2 regions of the Sinorhizobium chiapasense genome follow, and region 1 is predicted to be linked to the other one. Evidence: predicted binding sites of a transcription regulator. Region 1 holds the regulator's gene; the other holds the start of a gene.
The links. Region 1 encodes PhoB, which activates phosphate uptake and scavenging genes when phosphate is short. Its sites were predicted from a motif close to TGTCATNNANCTGTCAT; they were not measured.
Positions count from the first base shown of each region.

Region 2: the regulator PhoB is predicted to act here: its motif matches at 6,296-6,312, upstream of RB548_RS05075 (esterase-like activity of phytase family protein).

Region 1 covers NZ_CP133148.1:156,353-164,349, forward strand. The annotation lists gene pstB (phosphate ABC transporter ATP-binding protein PstB) at 1-776, shown strand, start outside; gene phoU (phosphate signaling complex protein PhoU) at 923-1,636, shown strand; gene phoB (phosphate regulon transcriptional regulator PhoB) at 1,871-2,554, shown strand; gene RB548_RS00740 (GcrA family cell cycle regulator) at 2,635-3,153, opposite strand; gene RB548_RS00745 (aspartate aminotransferase family protein) at 3,570-4,769, shown strand; gene argF (ornithine carbamoyltransferase) at 4,804-5,721, shown strand; gene RB548_RS00755 (Hsp33 family molecular chaperone) at 5,994-6,989, shown strand; gene apaG (Co2+/Mg2+ efflux protein ApaG) at 7,046-7,438, opposite strand; gene RB548_RS00765 (CDP-alcohol phosphatidyltransferase family protein) at 7,549-7,997, shown strand, end outside.
Region 2 covers NZ_CP133148.1:1,062,145-1,070,141, reverse strand. The annotation lists gene aspS (aspartate--tRNA ligase) at 1-335, opposite strand, end outside; gene RB548_RS05100 (MFS transporter) at 630-1,868, shown strand; gene RB548_RS05095 (multicopper oxidase family protein) at 1,967-3,367, shown strand; gene rnd (ribonuclease D) at 3,447-4,598, shown strand; gene RB548_RS05085 (adenylate/guanylate cyclase domain-containing protein) at 4,769-5,830, shown strand; gene RB548_RS05080 (DUF2000 family protein) at 5,802-6,209, opposite strand; gene RB548_RS05075 (esterase-like activity of phytase family protein) at 6,398-7,756, shown strand; gene ppx (exopolyphosphatase) at 7,928-7,997, opposite strand, start outside.

The DNA.
Region 1 (7,997 bases):
ATCTGAAAATGAATACGGTGCCCTACAAGATGATCGGCAAGGATGTGTCGGTCTACTACGGCGAGAAGCGCGCGCTCTTCGACGTCAATCTCAATATCCGTGAAAACACCGTCACAGCCTTGATCGGTCCGTCGGGCTGCGGCAAGTCGACGTTCCTGCGCACCTTGAACCGCATGAACGATACGATCGAGCACTGCCGGGTTACCGGCAAGATTACGCTGGACGAGGACGACATTTACGATCCGTCGATCGACGTCGTGGAACTGCGCGCGCGCGTCGGCATGGTTTTCCAGAAGCCGAACCCGTTCCCGAAATCGATCTACGACAACGTCGCCTATGGCCCTCGCATTCACGGCCTCGCCCGCACGAAAGCGGATTTCGACGAAATCGTCGAAACGAGCCTGCAGAAGGCCGGCCTTTTCAACGAGGTCAAGGATCGCCTGCAAGAGCCGGGCACCGGCCTTTCCGGCGGCCAGCAGCAGCGCCTATGCATTGCGCGTGCCGTTGCGGTCAGCCCCGAAGTGATCCTGATGGACGAGCCCTGTTCGGCGCTCGATCCGATCGCCACCGCGAAGGTCGAGGAACTCATCCACGAACTGCGCGCCAACTTCACGATCGTTATCGTGACCCATTCGATGCAGCAGGCCGCGCGCGTTTCGCAGCGCACCGCCATGTTCCATCTCGGCAATCTCGTCGAGGAGAACGATACGGACAAGATGTTCACCAATCCCGATGACCAGCGCACGCAGGACTACATCATGGGTCGGTTCGGTTAAGCCAGGCGACTAGAGCATCCCGCTTTCAAGTGGAATCGCTGAAAGCGGATAAGATGCTCTAGAATCTAAGCGCTGGAGCGTCCTTTGTGGGTTCATTGAGCGCATGGCGTTCCAGTCAACCGGGTTACGAATTCAAGGAACGAAACATGTCATCCACACACATCATGTCGGCATTTGACGACGAGCTTAAATATCTGACGCGCCGCGTCTCGGAAATGGGTGGGCAGGCCGAACAGATGGTGGCGGATTCCGTCCGGGCGCTGGTGAATTCCGACCTGGCGCTGGCGCAGAAGGTGATTTCCGACGACGCGATCCTCGACGACGCCGAGCGACAAATCGGTGAGAAGGCGATCGTAACCATCGCCAAGCGCCAGCCGGTCGCATCCGACCTGCGCGAGATCATGGGGTCCATTCGAATTGCGGCGGACCTGGAGCGCGTTGGCGACCTCGGCAAGAACACCGCCAAGCGCGTGATCGCGGTCGCCGGATCCGGCATCCCGCGCAAGCTCGCGCGTGGCCTGGAGCATCTGGCGGAGCTGGCCCTGGTCCAGCTCAAGGAGGTGCTCGACGTCTACGCCTCTCGCTCGCCGGAAAAGGCGAACCGCATCCGCGAGCGCGATGAAGAGATCGACGCGATCTATACGTCGCTTTTCCGCGAACTGCTGACCTATATGATGGAAGATCCGCGCAACATCACCCCGTGCACGCATCTGCTCTTCTGCGCCAAGAACATCGAGCGTATCGGCGACCACGCGACCAACATTGCCGAAACGATCTATTACATGGCGACGGGCGCCCAGCCGCAGGGTGAGCGGCCGAAGGACGATAATACGTCGACGCTGGGCTCAGTAACGGACTAGAGCATCCCGCTTTCAAGTGGAATCACTGGAAGCGGATAAGATGCTCTAGAATCAAAGTGCTAGAGCGTCCTTTGTGCGTTCATTTTGAACGCACGGCGCTCTAGGGCGCCCGAGAGCCCGATAGCCGCATGCCTTGGTTTGCATGCGTTAATCTTGTCCGGTCGCGATCTTTCGCGGCCCACAGAGTGTCGCGGTGGCATGATGGCACCCGCGCGTGGGAAGGAGCATGACCGAATGTTGCCGAAGATAGCTGTTGTCGAGGACGAGGAGGCGCTGAGCGTCCTCCTGCGCTACAATCTCGAGGCCGAAGGTTTCGACGTCGATACGATCTTGCGCGGAGATGAAGCTGAAATCCGCCTTCAGGAGCGGCTGCCCGATCTCCTGATCCTCGACTGGATGCTGCCCGGCGTCTCCGGCATCGAACTTTGCCGCCGACTGCGGCAGCGGCCGGAAACGGAGCGCCTGCCGATCATCATGCTGACCGCGCGTGGCGAGGAAAGCGAGCGGGTTCGTGGTCTCGCTACCGGCGCGGACGACTATGTCGTCAAGCCGTTTTCGACACCGGAACTGATGGCGAGGGTGAAGGCGATGCTCAGGCGTGCCAAGCCCGAGGTGCTTTCGACGGTGTTGCGTTGCGGCGACATCGAGCTCGATCGCGAGACGCACCGCGTCCACAGACGCAGCCGCGAAGTCCGGCTCGGACCGACGGAGTTCCGGCTCCTGGAGTTCCTGATGTCCTCGCCAGGGCGCGTCTTCTCGCGTTCGCAGCTGCTCGACGGCGTCTGGGGACATGACATCTATGTCGACGAGCGCACCGTGGATGTGCATGTCGGCCGTCTGCGCAAGGCGCTGAATTTCTCGAACATGCCCGATGTCATTCGCACCGTGCGCGGCGCCGGCTATTCGCTTGAAAGCTGAAGGCCGGCGGCCATCCTTCGATGGACATCAAAAAAAGGGGCGTCACCGCCCCTTTTTCAATTGCGTTCGCGCGAGGCCGGTCAGCGCATGCGCCGGCGTTCGCCGGAAGGCTGATAGGCGAGCCGCGTGTGATAGCTGCAATAGGGCGACGATTCCGGTGAGTCGTTGCCGCAGAAATGGAACTCCTCCTTCAGGGGGTCGCCGATCGGCCACTTGCAGGTGCGCTCCGTGAGTTCCGTCAGGCCGAGGCGTCGCGACATCGGGACGACGACGTTCGGTGCGAGTTCGAGGTCCTGATCGGCGACGAGATCGACTTCGATCTCTTCCTTGAGGACAGTGGCGCCAGCGGTGCGGGTGACGGTGCGGGTGGCGACGCGCGCGGCATAGTTCGGCGCCCGGGGGGCCGACGTGGTGCGCTTCGGGCGTGCGGCAGTGGTCGCGCCGCCGGCCTTGGCTCGGCCCGGCAAGCTCAACCGGTGAACCTTGCCGATCACGGCGTTGCGGCTTACGCCGCCCAGTTGTGCCGCAATCTGGCTGGCGCTCAAGCCCTCGGACCACAGCTTCTTCAGTTTCTCCACCCGCTCGTCAGTCCAGTTCATTTCTGCACTCTCCGTTCTCGGCGTTGGATGGCAGAATCCATCACCACGCTCCGGAAAAACTCCGGAGCTGCAACGCGATAACTCTTTTGGTGACTAGGTCCGCCGCATGCGTCTAGTAATTGAATATTAACCTACTGGCAGGGTGACTCCGTGGCAAGAGTCGCGGGAATCGCGCCGAATCGATTTCGGAGTTTTCCCCAACTTGCTGGCTGGCCGTTGCATTTTTGCAAGCCCCCGCTGGAGGTTTTTTCGCACATCGGAATCCGCGCGTTCAAGCTCGCTGCAAGCCTTGGTTTTGTTGACATTGCGGTGCGAAATAGGAATAGTGCCTGCGCCGCCGAAAGGCGGCATTTTTGATTTTTATCGGACACGATCGCCCGATATTGATGCCAACAGGACGGAAGGAGAAGTTCGCCATGGCCGCAACAACGCCGCTCTACGACACCTACATGCGTGCGCCGTTGCGTTTCGAGCGAGGCGAGGGCGTCTGGCTTATTGCCGAGGACGGCTCGCGCTATCTCGATTTTGCCGCCGGCGTTGCCGTGAACTCGCTCGGCCATGCCCATCCGCACCTCGTCGAGGCGCTGAAGGCGCAGGCGGACAAGGTCTGGCATCTTTCCAACCTCTATGAGATTCCGGGCCAGGAAAGTCTGGCGCGCCGGCTGACGGCGGTGACCTTCGCGGACCGCGTGTTCTTCACGAATTCGGGTGCGGAGGCGCTGGAATGCGCCATCAAGACCGCGCGCCGCCATCACTTCGCCAAGGGAAATCCGGAAAAATTCCATATCATCACCTTCGAAGGCGCCTTCCATGGCCGCACGATCGCGACGATCGCCGCCGGCGGCCAGCAGAAGTACATCGAGGGTTTCGGACCAAAGGCACCGGGCTTCTATCAGGTTCCTTTCGGCGATATCGCCGCGGTCAAGGATGCGATCAACGACGAGACGGCGGCGATCCTGATCGAGCCGATCCAGGGCGAGGGCGGCATCCGCCCGGCCAGCAAGGAATTTCTGCAGGAGTTGCGGGCGCTTTGCGACGAATTCGGCCTGCTGCTCATCCTCGACGAGGTTCAGTGCGGCATTGGCCGGACCGGCAAGCTCTTCGCCTATGAATGGGCCGGCATCCGGCCGGATATCATGGCGGTCGCCAAGGGCATCGGCGGCGGCTTTCCCCTGGGCGCCTGCCTTGCGACCGAAGAGGCGGCTGCTGGCATGGTGACGGGCACGCATGGCTCGACCTATGGCGGCAATCCGCTGGCGATGGCGGTCGGAAACGCGGTCCTCGATGTCGTTCTCGCCGACGGGTTCCTGGAGCAGGTGCGCGACGTCGCGCTCGTTTTCCGGCAGGGGCTTGCGTCGCTCAAGGACCGGTTCCCGGATGTGATCGAGGAAATCCGCGGCGACGGGCTGATGCTCGGCATCAAGGCGAAGGTGCCCTCGGCTGACCTGTTGAAAGCAATCCGCGCCGAGAAGCTGCTTGCAGTTCCGGCCGGCGAAAACGTGCTGCGCCTGCTGCCGCCGTTGATCACCACCGCCGCCGAGGCCCGAGAAGGGCTCGCAAGGATCGAGCGCGCCGCCGAAGCGGTCAGGAGCAACAGCGGCAACGCGGCGGCCTGATCGGCCCGACTCTCACGACAGGAATTCTTGAGCAATGACAGGTACCAGACATTTTCTCGACATCTCGGCGATGGCGGCTACCGACTTGAGGACGATCATCGACGACGCGCGCGTTCGCAAGGCGGCAACCAAGGACGGCACCGCCGAACGCCCGCTTGCCGGCAAGATGCTCGCGATGATTTTCGAGAAGCCCTCCACCCGCACGCGCGTCTCCTTTGACGTCGGCATGCGCCAGCTCGGCGGCGAGACCTTGTTCCTTTCCGGAACTGAAATGCAGCTCGGCCGCGCCGAGACGATCGGTGATACGGCCAAGGTACTTTCGCGCTATGTGGACGCGATCATGATCCGCACGACCGACCATCGGCGACTGCTGGAGCTCGCCGAACACGCTACGGTGCCGGTCATCAATGGTTTGACCGACGACACGCATCCTTGTCAGCTCATGGCCGACATCATGACGTTCGAGGAGCATCGCGGATCGGTTAAAGGCAAGACGATTGCCTGGACGGGCGACGGCAACAACGTCCTTCATTCGCTGATCGAAGGCTCCGCACGCTTCGGATATCGCATGAACATGGCGGTGCCGCTCGGTTCCGAACCGCAAGACAAATTCCTCAACTGGGCGCGCAACAATGGCGGCGATATCCTGCTTTGCCATGAGGCCGAGCAGGCCGTCGCCGGCGCCCATTGCGTCGTCACCGACACCTGGGTGTCGATGAACCAGGAGCACCGCGCCCGCGGCCACAATGTTTTCCAGCCGTATCAGGTCAACGAGGCCCTGATGAAGCATGCTGACCCGGACGCGCTGTTCATGCACTGCCTGCCGGCACACCGCGGCGAGGAGGTGACGGACGAGGTCATTGACGGCCCGCAGTCGGTCGTTTTCGACGAGGCGGAAAACCGGCTGCACGCGCAGAAATCGATCCTTGCCTGGTGCATGGGCATCGTCTGAGGAGCAGTACCGATCTTTAGAAACCGAGACTCCTATTGAATTTATCGAGCTGAAACACAATTTAGGCGGCAAGCGGGCGGCTTCGGTTCTGCTGCCGGGTAGTGGCCGCCATCAGCCATTGTGCATTGCGGGCGCGTGCTGCGCACCGTCGGAATGCACATGCCTTCTGGAAAAATTCGATCGCGACAGGGTCAAAATGAGATGGCGGGCAGGCTGCGCCGGGGATGCCGATGTCTCCACGCAGCTTTCGCCTGCGATGCAAGGAGCAAGATATGACAGAAACAGCACGGGGGCTTGGCGAATTCGATTTTGCCGGTGACGACCACGTTGTGCCTTTCCACGTTGAAGGGCTCGACGTGCGCGGGCGCGCCGTGCAGCTCGGGCCGATGCTCGACGCCATCCTGGAGCGGCACAATTATCCGCTGCCGGTGGCGCGTCTGGTTGCAGAGACAGTGGTGCTGACGGTGCTGCTCGGCACGTCGCTGAAGTTTGAGGGCAAGCTGATCGTTCAGACCCAGGGCGACGGTCCGGTCGATCTTGTGGTCGCGGACTTTTCGACCCCGGATCGGGTCCGCGCCTATGCCCGTTACAGCGAGGAGGCGCTCGCCGCGGCCGAGCAGGGTGGACGCACGCAGCCCCATGAGCTCCTCGGCAAGGGGGTTCTTGCCTTCACCATCGACCAGGGCGCTCACATGCAGCGCTACCAGGGTATTGTCGAACTCGACGGTGCAACGCTCGAGGAAATCGCTGGCGCCTATTTCCGCCAGTCGGAGCAGATTCCGACCAAGGTGCGCCTTGGTGTTGCCGAGCTTCTCGATCGCGACGAGAACGGAAAGCCGCGGCACCGCTGGCGCGCTGGTGGCATGGTTGCCCAGTTCCTGCCGGACGCCCCCGAACGCATGCGCCAGCCGGACCTTCCGGGCGGCGATGGCGACGAAGGCGAAGCTCTCCAGCTCTTCGCGGAAGATGATCTCTGGTCGGAAGCCAAGGTGATGGTCGAGACGATCGACACCGACGAACTGACCGATCCGACCGTCGGAACGGAACGGCTGCTCTACCGACTGTTCCATGAACGCGGGGTCCGCGTCTATCAGCCGCAAGCGGTCTATGATCGCTGCAGCTGCTCGCGCGAGAAGATCCGGGGAGTATTGGCGGGGCTCGACAGCGACGACATCGAAAGCAGCATCGAAGACGGCGAGGTCAAGGTGACGTGCGAGTTCTGCTCCACCACCTATCGTTTCGAGGCGAGCGAAGTGCGCCCTCAGTGATGCATCTCCACCTGATGCATTTCAACTGATGTCCGAACGGTGTTTGGTCCGCGCCCTCAGTTCAGGGTGCGGACCAGCCCGGGCGAATCGAGCGAGAAGGCGGGGATAGCGACATTGAAGGTCTCTCCGTCCTCGGCCTCCATGCTGTAGTGGCCGAACATGACGCCCGAGGGTGTATCCAGCGGGCAACCGGAGGAGTATTCGTAAGTGTCGCCGGGGTTGAGCAGAGGCTGCTCGCCGATCACGCCGGGGCCACTCACTTCGTCCACTTGGCCGTTCTCGTCGGTGATGTGCCAGTAACGGGTCATCAGGCGAACCGTGATTTCGGAATGGTTAGAGATGACGATGCGATAGCCCCAGACATAGCGGCTATCGTCCGGATCCGACTGTTCTTCCAGATAGTACGGTTCCACCGTGACTTCGATGTCGCGAGTCAGGGCACGATACATGTGCAACACCTTATGCCAAATTTATTCGGGTATTCTACTGCAATATGGTTTCGGCAAGAATAACAGCAAGATTGCATGAGTCCCATTCAAATTAGACGGAGCCGAGATCCATGCTCGACGGTGCGGTGCGCAGGCGGCTCGATCCGCTTCTTGACCGGTTGGGCGTCGCTCTCGTCAGGCGCGGCGTAAGGGCTGACACGATCACGATTGTCGGTCTTGGCCTCGGACTGGCGGCCGCGGGCCTCATCGCATATCGGTTCTATCTCGCCGGCGCCGTCATGATCCTGCTCAGCCGGTTGTGTGACGGTCTCGACGGGGCCGTGGCGCGCGCCAGCCGCCGCACGGATTTCGGCGGGTTTCTCGATATCGTCCTCGACTTCGCCTTCTATGGCGCAGTCCCGCTCGCCTTCATCGTCGCGGATCCATCTGCAAACGGCCTTGCCGGCGCCTTTCTGCTTTTCTCCTTCTATGTCAACGGATCGAGCTTTCTCGCCTATGCCATTATGGCCGAGAAGCGCGCAATGACGACCAGCGTGCGTGGAGCAAAGTCGCTCTATTT
Region 2 (7,997 bases), 910 kb from region 1:
AGCGGCAATTCCTTGGCCGCCGACAGAACCTCGATCTCGCGGGCATAGAGTTCGATCTCGCCGGTCGGCATGTTCTTGTTGACGGTTTCGTCGGTGCGCGCCTTAACCGTTCCGTCGATGCGGATGACCCATTCGCCGCGCACTGTTTCTGCCGTCTTGAAGGCCGGAGAATCCGGGTCGGCAACGACCTGGGTCATGCCATAATGATCACGCAGGTCGATGAAGAGCACGCCGCCATGGTCGCGGACGCGGTGAACCCAGCCGGAAAGGCGAACGGTGGAGCCGACATCCGACTTGCGGAGGGCGGCACAGGTGTGGCTGCGGTAACGGTGCATCGTCTAATCCTGGAATTGCTGAAAACCGCGCAGGCCGCATGGGGGCGCGCGGCAGATCAAAATCGGGCGGAAAAGCGCATGATGCGCCGGTTTTGTCAAGGCCGCGGCTTGTTCCGGCAATCAGAGTAGCGAGCCGGCGCGCTGCTGTCGCCACGGTCATTGCAGGCAGGTGGCGCAAAAAGAAGGCAAAAGGCCACAAATCACGACTGTCCCCGACGGTGGGCCGCCGCTAAACAGGAAGCAGGCCGGTATTCCCCTTGAGTCGCGGCCATTATCCGGATGCTTCCTGCCCCCATGTCCCAGATCCGCCCGCTCATCCCGCTTCTTGTCACCGCAGGCATTCTCATCGGCGGCAACGGTCTACAGGGAACGTTCATTTCGCTGCGAGCGCTCGAGGAGGGATTCTCGACCTCGCTGATCGGGCTCGTCGGTGCCGGCTACAACATCGGCTTTGCGATCGGCTGCGTCTATGTCACTCGCATTCTCCGGGCAATCGGCCATATCCGCACCTTCTCGGCGATGGCCGCGATTGCATCGGCAGCGGCCATCTCGATGGTGCTGCTCATCGACCCGTGGTTCTGGTTCCTGATGCGGCTTCTTGCCGGCATCTGTTTTGCCAGCCTCTTTGCAACCGTCGAGAGCTGGCTGAACGCCAGTGTCACCAACGCCAACCGGGCGCGCACGCTTTCAATTTACCGCCTCGTGGACCTCGGCTCCGTTACCGCCGCGCAATATGTGATCCCGGGTGTCGGCATCGGTGGGTTCGAGCTTTTCGCAATCATCTCGATGGCGCTGACGCTCTCGCTGGTACCGATTTCCTTTGCCGATCGGTCAAGTCCTGTCGCCCCGGAGGCGATCCGGTTCGACGTCAAGGCGCTATGGAACATCTCGCCGCTCGCGACGGTCGGCTGCATCGTCGTCGGCCTCACCAACGCGGCATTCCGGTCGCTGGGGCCGATCTATGCGCAGGGTATCGGCCTCTCTGTGACCGCAATCGCGACCTTCATGAGTGCGGGCATCATCGGCGGCGTGGTGCTGCAATACCCGCTCGGGCACTATTCCGACCAGATCGACCGGCGGCTGATCATCCTGATCGCGACGCTCGGTTCGCTTCTGGCCGGGCTGTTCCTCGCCTTCTGCGCGGGCAGCGACGAGTGGCTGAATTTTGCCGGCATCTTCGCCTTCGGCGCCTTCGCGATGCCGCTCTACTCGCTCTGTTCCGCACATGCCAACGATCATGCGGCCGAGGGGCAGCACGCGCTGGTCTCCGCCGGCATGCTGTTCTTCTGGTCGCTCGGCGCGATCATCGGCCCACTCTTCGCCTCCTTCATGCTCGATCTCTTCGGACCACAGGCCCTCTTCATCTATACTGCGGCGATCCTCGCCCTCTTCATGCTCTATACGCTCCAGCGCATGACAGCGCGTGGGCCGGTCCCGACGGAAGAGCGCGCCATGCCGTTTCGCAATCTCCTGCGGACCTCATCCTTCTTCAACAAGCTCGCTGGCGGCCAGCAGCGAGAAGACACGCGGTAGCGGCGGCGGCGGCAAGATGACCGGCGGGGCGAATTGCTGATTATGAAAATCAGGTTTAGAAACAGCCCGATCGCTTATGTGCACCATGGGACATCACGATGCCGATGCTCAACCGCCGAACGTTTCTCCAGGGCTCGGCCGCGCTTGGAGGCGCTTTCGCGCTGGGCGCCGGCGTTGCCGCTCGAGCCGGCGCCTCTCCCGATCCGCAAGTCCTGACGGCGCAATTCGCGGAAGCAAGGATCGCGGCCGATGGCGTGACGCCCAAAATCATGACCTACGGCCTCGGCGACGCCCCACACGCGAACGTGCCCCCGGTCTTGAGAATGCGCAAAGGCGAGACCTATGCGGCAAGACTGGTGAACCGGCTGGACGAACCGACCACGGTCCATTGGCACGGCTTGCGGATTGCCAATGCGATGGATGGCGTGCCGGAAATGACCCAGCCTTACGTCTATCCCGGCGACAGTTTCGACTATGTCTTCGCGCCACCCGATGCCGGTACCTTCTGGTACCACCCGCATTGCAACACGCTCACGCAGATCGGCCGAGGGCTCGCGGGTGTGATCGTCGTCGAGAACCCCGATGACCCGGTCTTCGACGCCGAAATCATCCTTAACCTCCGGGACTGGCGGCTCGGTGCGGGCGGCAAGTTCATCGACCCGTTCAAGCCCCGCGATGCCGCCCGGGGCGGCACCTATGGCACGGTCAGGACGACGAATTGGCAGCGCGAGCCGGTGTTCGAGGCGCCCGCCGGCAGCCTGGTCCGCGTGAGGATTGCCGCCATCGACGTAACGCGCATCTACACGATAGCGCTCGAGGGTGCGGCCGCAAAGGTGATCGCGCTCGACGGCAATCCGGTCGAAGTCCCCTTCCCGCTCGATCGCCTCGACGTCGGCCCCGGGCAGCGCATGGATATCGTCGTGCGGATGCCGGAGGCGGAGGGGCAGACAGCAAGGCTCGGCAATTACCGTGGCTCGCAGCCTTGGACCATCGCGACGATCCGGGCGGTGGGAGCCTCGCTCAAGCGCGACCTGCGCGGCATCGCTCCCTTGCCCGCCAATCCGATCGCGGAAGCCGACCTCTCCACCGCCAAACGGATTCCGCTCGAACTGACTGCAACGGCCGAGCACAAGGCAGCGCCCTCGATCTGCGGCTCGCTCGGCTACACCTTCTGGGCGATCAACAAGGTTCCGTGGCCTGGCGATACGCCGGATCCGATCACGCCGATTGAGGAATTGAAGCTCGGCAAGAGCTATGTGCTACAGATCTCCAATCGCACGCCGCACGCGCACCCGATCCACCTGCACGGCCTGAGCTTCCGCATCCTGAATTCCAACAAGCGGAGCTTCCTGCCGCCGCCGACGGACACCATCCTTCTCCTGCCGGACGAACAGGCGGAAGTCGCACTGGTTGCGGACAACCCTGGCGACTGGGTAATCCACTGCCACATCATCGAACATCAAAAGACCGGCATGACCGGTTATTTCAAGGTGGTCTGACAATTTCGATTGTGACGGCGGCCGCGAAACGATACACGGAAGGGCAAGCCGCATTCTTGCCACAGTGATTAAAAACCCGATGATCCAAACCACAGTAGATCTAGAGGCCGCCTGCAAACGGTTGGCCCAATCAAGCTATATTACGATCGACACCGAATTCCTGCGCGAAACGACGTTCTGGCCGGAGCTCTGCCTGATCCAGATGGCGAGCCCCGATCTGGCCGTCATCGTGGACCCGATGGCGCCGGGCATCGACCTCGCGCCGTTCTTTGCGCTGATGGGCAACCCGGACGTGATCAAGGTTTTCCACGCCGCGCGCCAGGACATCGAGATCATTCATCATCTCGGCAACCTTATCCCGCATCCGCTCTTCGACACGCAGGTCGCGGCAATGGTTTGCGGCTTCGGCGACAGCGTTTCCTACGACCAGTTGGTCAACCGCATCAAGAACGAGCAGATCGACAAGTCCTCGCGCTTTACCGACTGGAGCCGCCGACCCCTCACGGACAAGCAACTCGACTACGCACTCGCCGACGTCACGCATCTGCGGGAGATCTACCAGTATCTGACTGCGGAACTCGCCCGCGAGGGTCGTTCGTCCTGGCTGGCCGAAGAGATGGCTGTCCTGGAAAGCCGGGAAACCTATGACCTCCACCCGGACAACGCCTGGCAGCGGCTCAAGATGCGCACCAAGAAACCGATAGAGCTCGCGGTCCTGCAGAAGGTCGCGGCTTGGCGCGAACGCGAAGCGCGCGCGCGCAACGTTCCGCGCGGGCGGATACTCAAGGACGATGCGATCTACGAGATCGCCCAGCAGCAGCCCAAGGACGCCGAGGCGCTGGGCCGGCTCAGAACCATTCCCAAGGGGTGGGAACGTTCAAGCGCGGGCACGGCCGTCGTCGAGGCCGTGAACGAGGCACTTGCCATTCCGAAGGCGGAACTGCCGCGCCTGCCGCGCCAGAACCATGCTCCAGAGGGTACTGCGGCAGCCGGCGAAATGCTGAAGGTACTCTTGAAGCTCATCGCCGAAAAGGAAGGCGTCGCCGCCAAGATCATCGCCAACAGCGAGGACCTCGACAGGATCGCCGCCGAAGGCGAGAAGGCCGATGTGGACGCGCTCAAGGGCTGGCGGCGGGAGCTTTTTGGTGAGATGGCCCTCAAGCTCATCAACGGCGAAGTCGCACTGCGCTTCGTCGGCAAGCGGATCGAGGCGATGGAAATAGGCGGTTGAAATGTCGCAGGTGAGAAAACAACTTTCCGCCTGAATCCAGCCATAGCGAGGACGCATCAAAAGAGCTGATCCGGGCCGAACGGCGTTGGATAAGCCCTCTCAATGCATTGCGGATCGCCGCCCGATCCGCAATTGTCCTGTATGTTTTTCCGGTTCCGGGGCTTCCGCGCATGCGCTGGAGATTTTCCACGCTTGAGTTCATCCTGTTGCTGCTCGTCGTCGCGGGCAGCGGCGTGGCCTATGCCTGGGTGATCTACGGCGACGGCGGACTGATCGGCGCGATCTATGCGCTGTTCGTCTGTATGCCGATCCTCGCGTTCGAACGGCGGATCATCTTCCGGCGCCTCTACAGGAAGATTCACGGCCTTTCGACGCCAGGCTTTCTGATGTCTTCCATTGCCGTCTATGTCGCGCTCGTCTATGCCGGATTTGCAATCGCAGGATCGCTTCTGCGTCTGGTGGGCCATCCCGGCGAGATGATGCCATCGCTGAATGTACTCCTCATCGCACTGGCGATCTCCGGCCCGATCATCTTTGTCCTGAGGGTGCGGGAACTGCTCGGCCGCAACGTATTCCTCAGCCTGCTGACCGGGCGCTACCGCAAGCCGGTGCATGAGGAGCGTGTGTTCCTCTTCGTCGACCTCGCGGGCTCAACCTCGTTCGCCGAGCGCTTTGGCGATCTGCGCACTCAGGAATACCTCGGAAGGCTGTTCGCAACCATGGCCGATCCGGTGCTTCGCTACGGCGGTTCCATCGATGACTATGTCGGCGACGCGGCGGTCATTACCTGGCCCTTCGATCGCGCCATCGCCGACGCCGCCTGCATCCGCTGCGCCTTCGATATTCTCGACCGGATCGAGACGGATGCCCACCGCTGGCGCAAGGATTACGGCGAGGTTCCTCGCCTTCGCGCCGCACTGCACGGCGGAACCATCGTTGCGGCCGAAATCGGCGTCGACAGGCACAAGATCACCTACTTCGGCGACACGGTGAACACCACGGCGCGCCTCGAAGGTCTTTGTCGAACGCTCGATCGGCAGATCCTGATTTCCGCCGACCTGCTGCGGCGCATGCGCCTGCCCGCCTTCCTGCGAAGCGAAGACCTTGGCGAGCACGAGGTCAAAGGGCGCGGCCAGAAGCTTGATGTGTTTTCTCTTCGCACTGCCAACCTCCTTGACGGCGGGTCGAAGGCTTCCGCCGAGACTAACCGTGCAGCTTTGCCCCCTTCGTGATCTTGTCCACGAGCTTCTTCTCCGCATGGATCGCGATCCCCGCCACCCGGGCATTGTCGGGTGCCGACTTGGAAAAGACTTCCCGGTTGGCGGCGTCGTGGCCGGTCGAGAACATTTCGTCGATGTAGATGGAGGTGCGAACACCCTTCGCCAAAGCCCGCCGCTGAATATCTCCGAGCGTGACACCGCCTGCCGAGAGGACGATGATGGGCTGGATGCTTAGCGCGTTGTAGACATGGCCGGCGGCATCGCGATACGCCTCTCCGATAATCTCCGGCTTCTGCCCGACAATGCCGGTGGCAAGGAAGGCTGTGACGTTCAGTTTCTGCCACATGGCGAGGTCGTCCCGCAGGACGATTGCAAACTTCGTCTCGAACATCGTGATCACTTTATCTCCGCATTTTTCCCGGCAACATTAACGCTCGAAGTGACTGTAGATCTTGAACGTTTGAGCAAGGTATCGAGTGTCACCAAAGCTTCACGAGGCTGTAAAACAAGCATCAATCAGCCGTCATCAAACGCGCCTATCGGGGACCGGTCTCAGACCTCCAACCCATGGTGAACTTCATGACGAAAGCATTTTTCGCCTCCGCGGCGCTGGCACTTGTAATGACGACAACGGCACTTGCCGAGGAGAAGGTGTTTCCGGCAACGCTGAAGGCGCATGCCATCCTGCCGGCCAACACGATCATCGCAGCACCGGCTGACGCGGCGGACTATCTCAAGACCTCGGGCAAATTCACGACGGCCGACCGGAAGCGTGCCGTCGAACTCGGCAGCGTGCCCGGCACGGACGGTGTGCGGCCGACCGGCTTGTCGCTGCCTTTCAATGGTCAGCCGATGCAAGGCTTTTCCGGCATCAAGACGATGCCGGACGGGACCTTCTGGAGCCTTTCCGACAACGGGTTCGGCAACAAGCTGAACTCGACCGACGCGATGTTGATGCTGCATCACCTCAAGATCGACTGGGATGCCGGCAAGGTCGAAGCGCTGCAAACCGTTTTCCTGTCCGATCCGGACCGCAAAGCGCCCTTCCCGACCGTCATGGAAGGCTCAGCCAACCGTTATCTCACCGGCGCCGATTTCGACGTGGAATCGATCCAGCCGGTCGAAGGCGGCTTCTGGGTAGGCGAAGAGTTCGGCCCCTACATCCTGAAATTCGATACGGCCGGCAAACTGACCGATGTCATTCCGACCGTTGCTGACGGCAAGCCGGTGATGTCGCCCGACAATCCAACGCTGACGCTGCAGGCGGACCCCTCCAAGAAAATGCCCGCCTTCAACCTGAAGCGTTCCGGCGGCTACGAAGGCCTGGCGATGTCCAAGGACGGCAGCAAGCTCTACGGCCTGCTGGAAGGGCCGATCTGGACCGATAATGAATCGGTCGAGCAGGCCGACGGTCGACCGGCGCTCAGAATCATCGAACTCGATGTCGCCAGCAAAGCCTGGACCGGCCGCAGCTGGCTCTATCCGCTCTCCGAAGGTGGCGAGGCGATCGGTGACTTCAACATGCTCGACGAGAAGACTGCGCTGGTCATCGAGCGCGACAACGGGGCCGGCACTGTCGACAAGGCATGCGCAGACCCGAAGGATCCGAAACCTGACTGCTTCGCCGTCGGCTCGAAGCTCAAGCGCATCTACAAGATCGAGATCAGCGACGAGAACGCCGGCAAGGCCGTGCGCAAGATCGGTTACATCGATCTTCTCAAGATCGCCGATCCGGAAGGCAGAAAGCGCCAGGGCGGCGGTGATGGCTACTACGACATGCCCTTCGTTACGATCGAGAACGTCGATCGCGTCGACGACACGCATATCATCGTTGGCAACGACAACAACCTGCCCTTCTCCGCTGGCCGCGCCATCAACAAGGCGGACGACGATGAGTTCGTGTTGCTCGAAGTCCGCGAATTCCTGAAGGCCGAATGAATCAACTGCAGTTTCGGTTTCCTTAAATCCTAGCCGATTTAAGGATAAAAACATGCAGAAATTCAAAGCGCTACAGCGTCCTTTGCGCGTCTGACAAGACGCGCGGCGCTGTACGGCGGCTGCGCGATCCAAGCGCAGCCGTCTCTTCGCAATGGAGCTGCGTAACCCCGATCAGTTTTCGAAATGGAAGGCGAGTCGCTTGCCTGTCAGCTTGCTGAGCTGCTGAAGACGGCCATCCAGC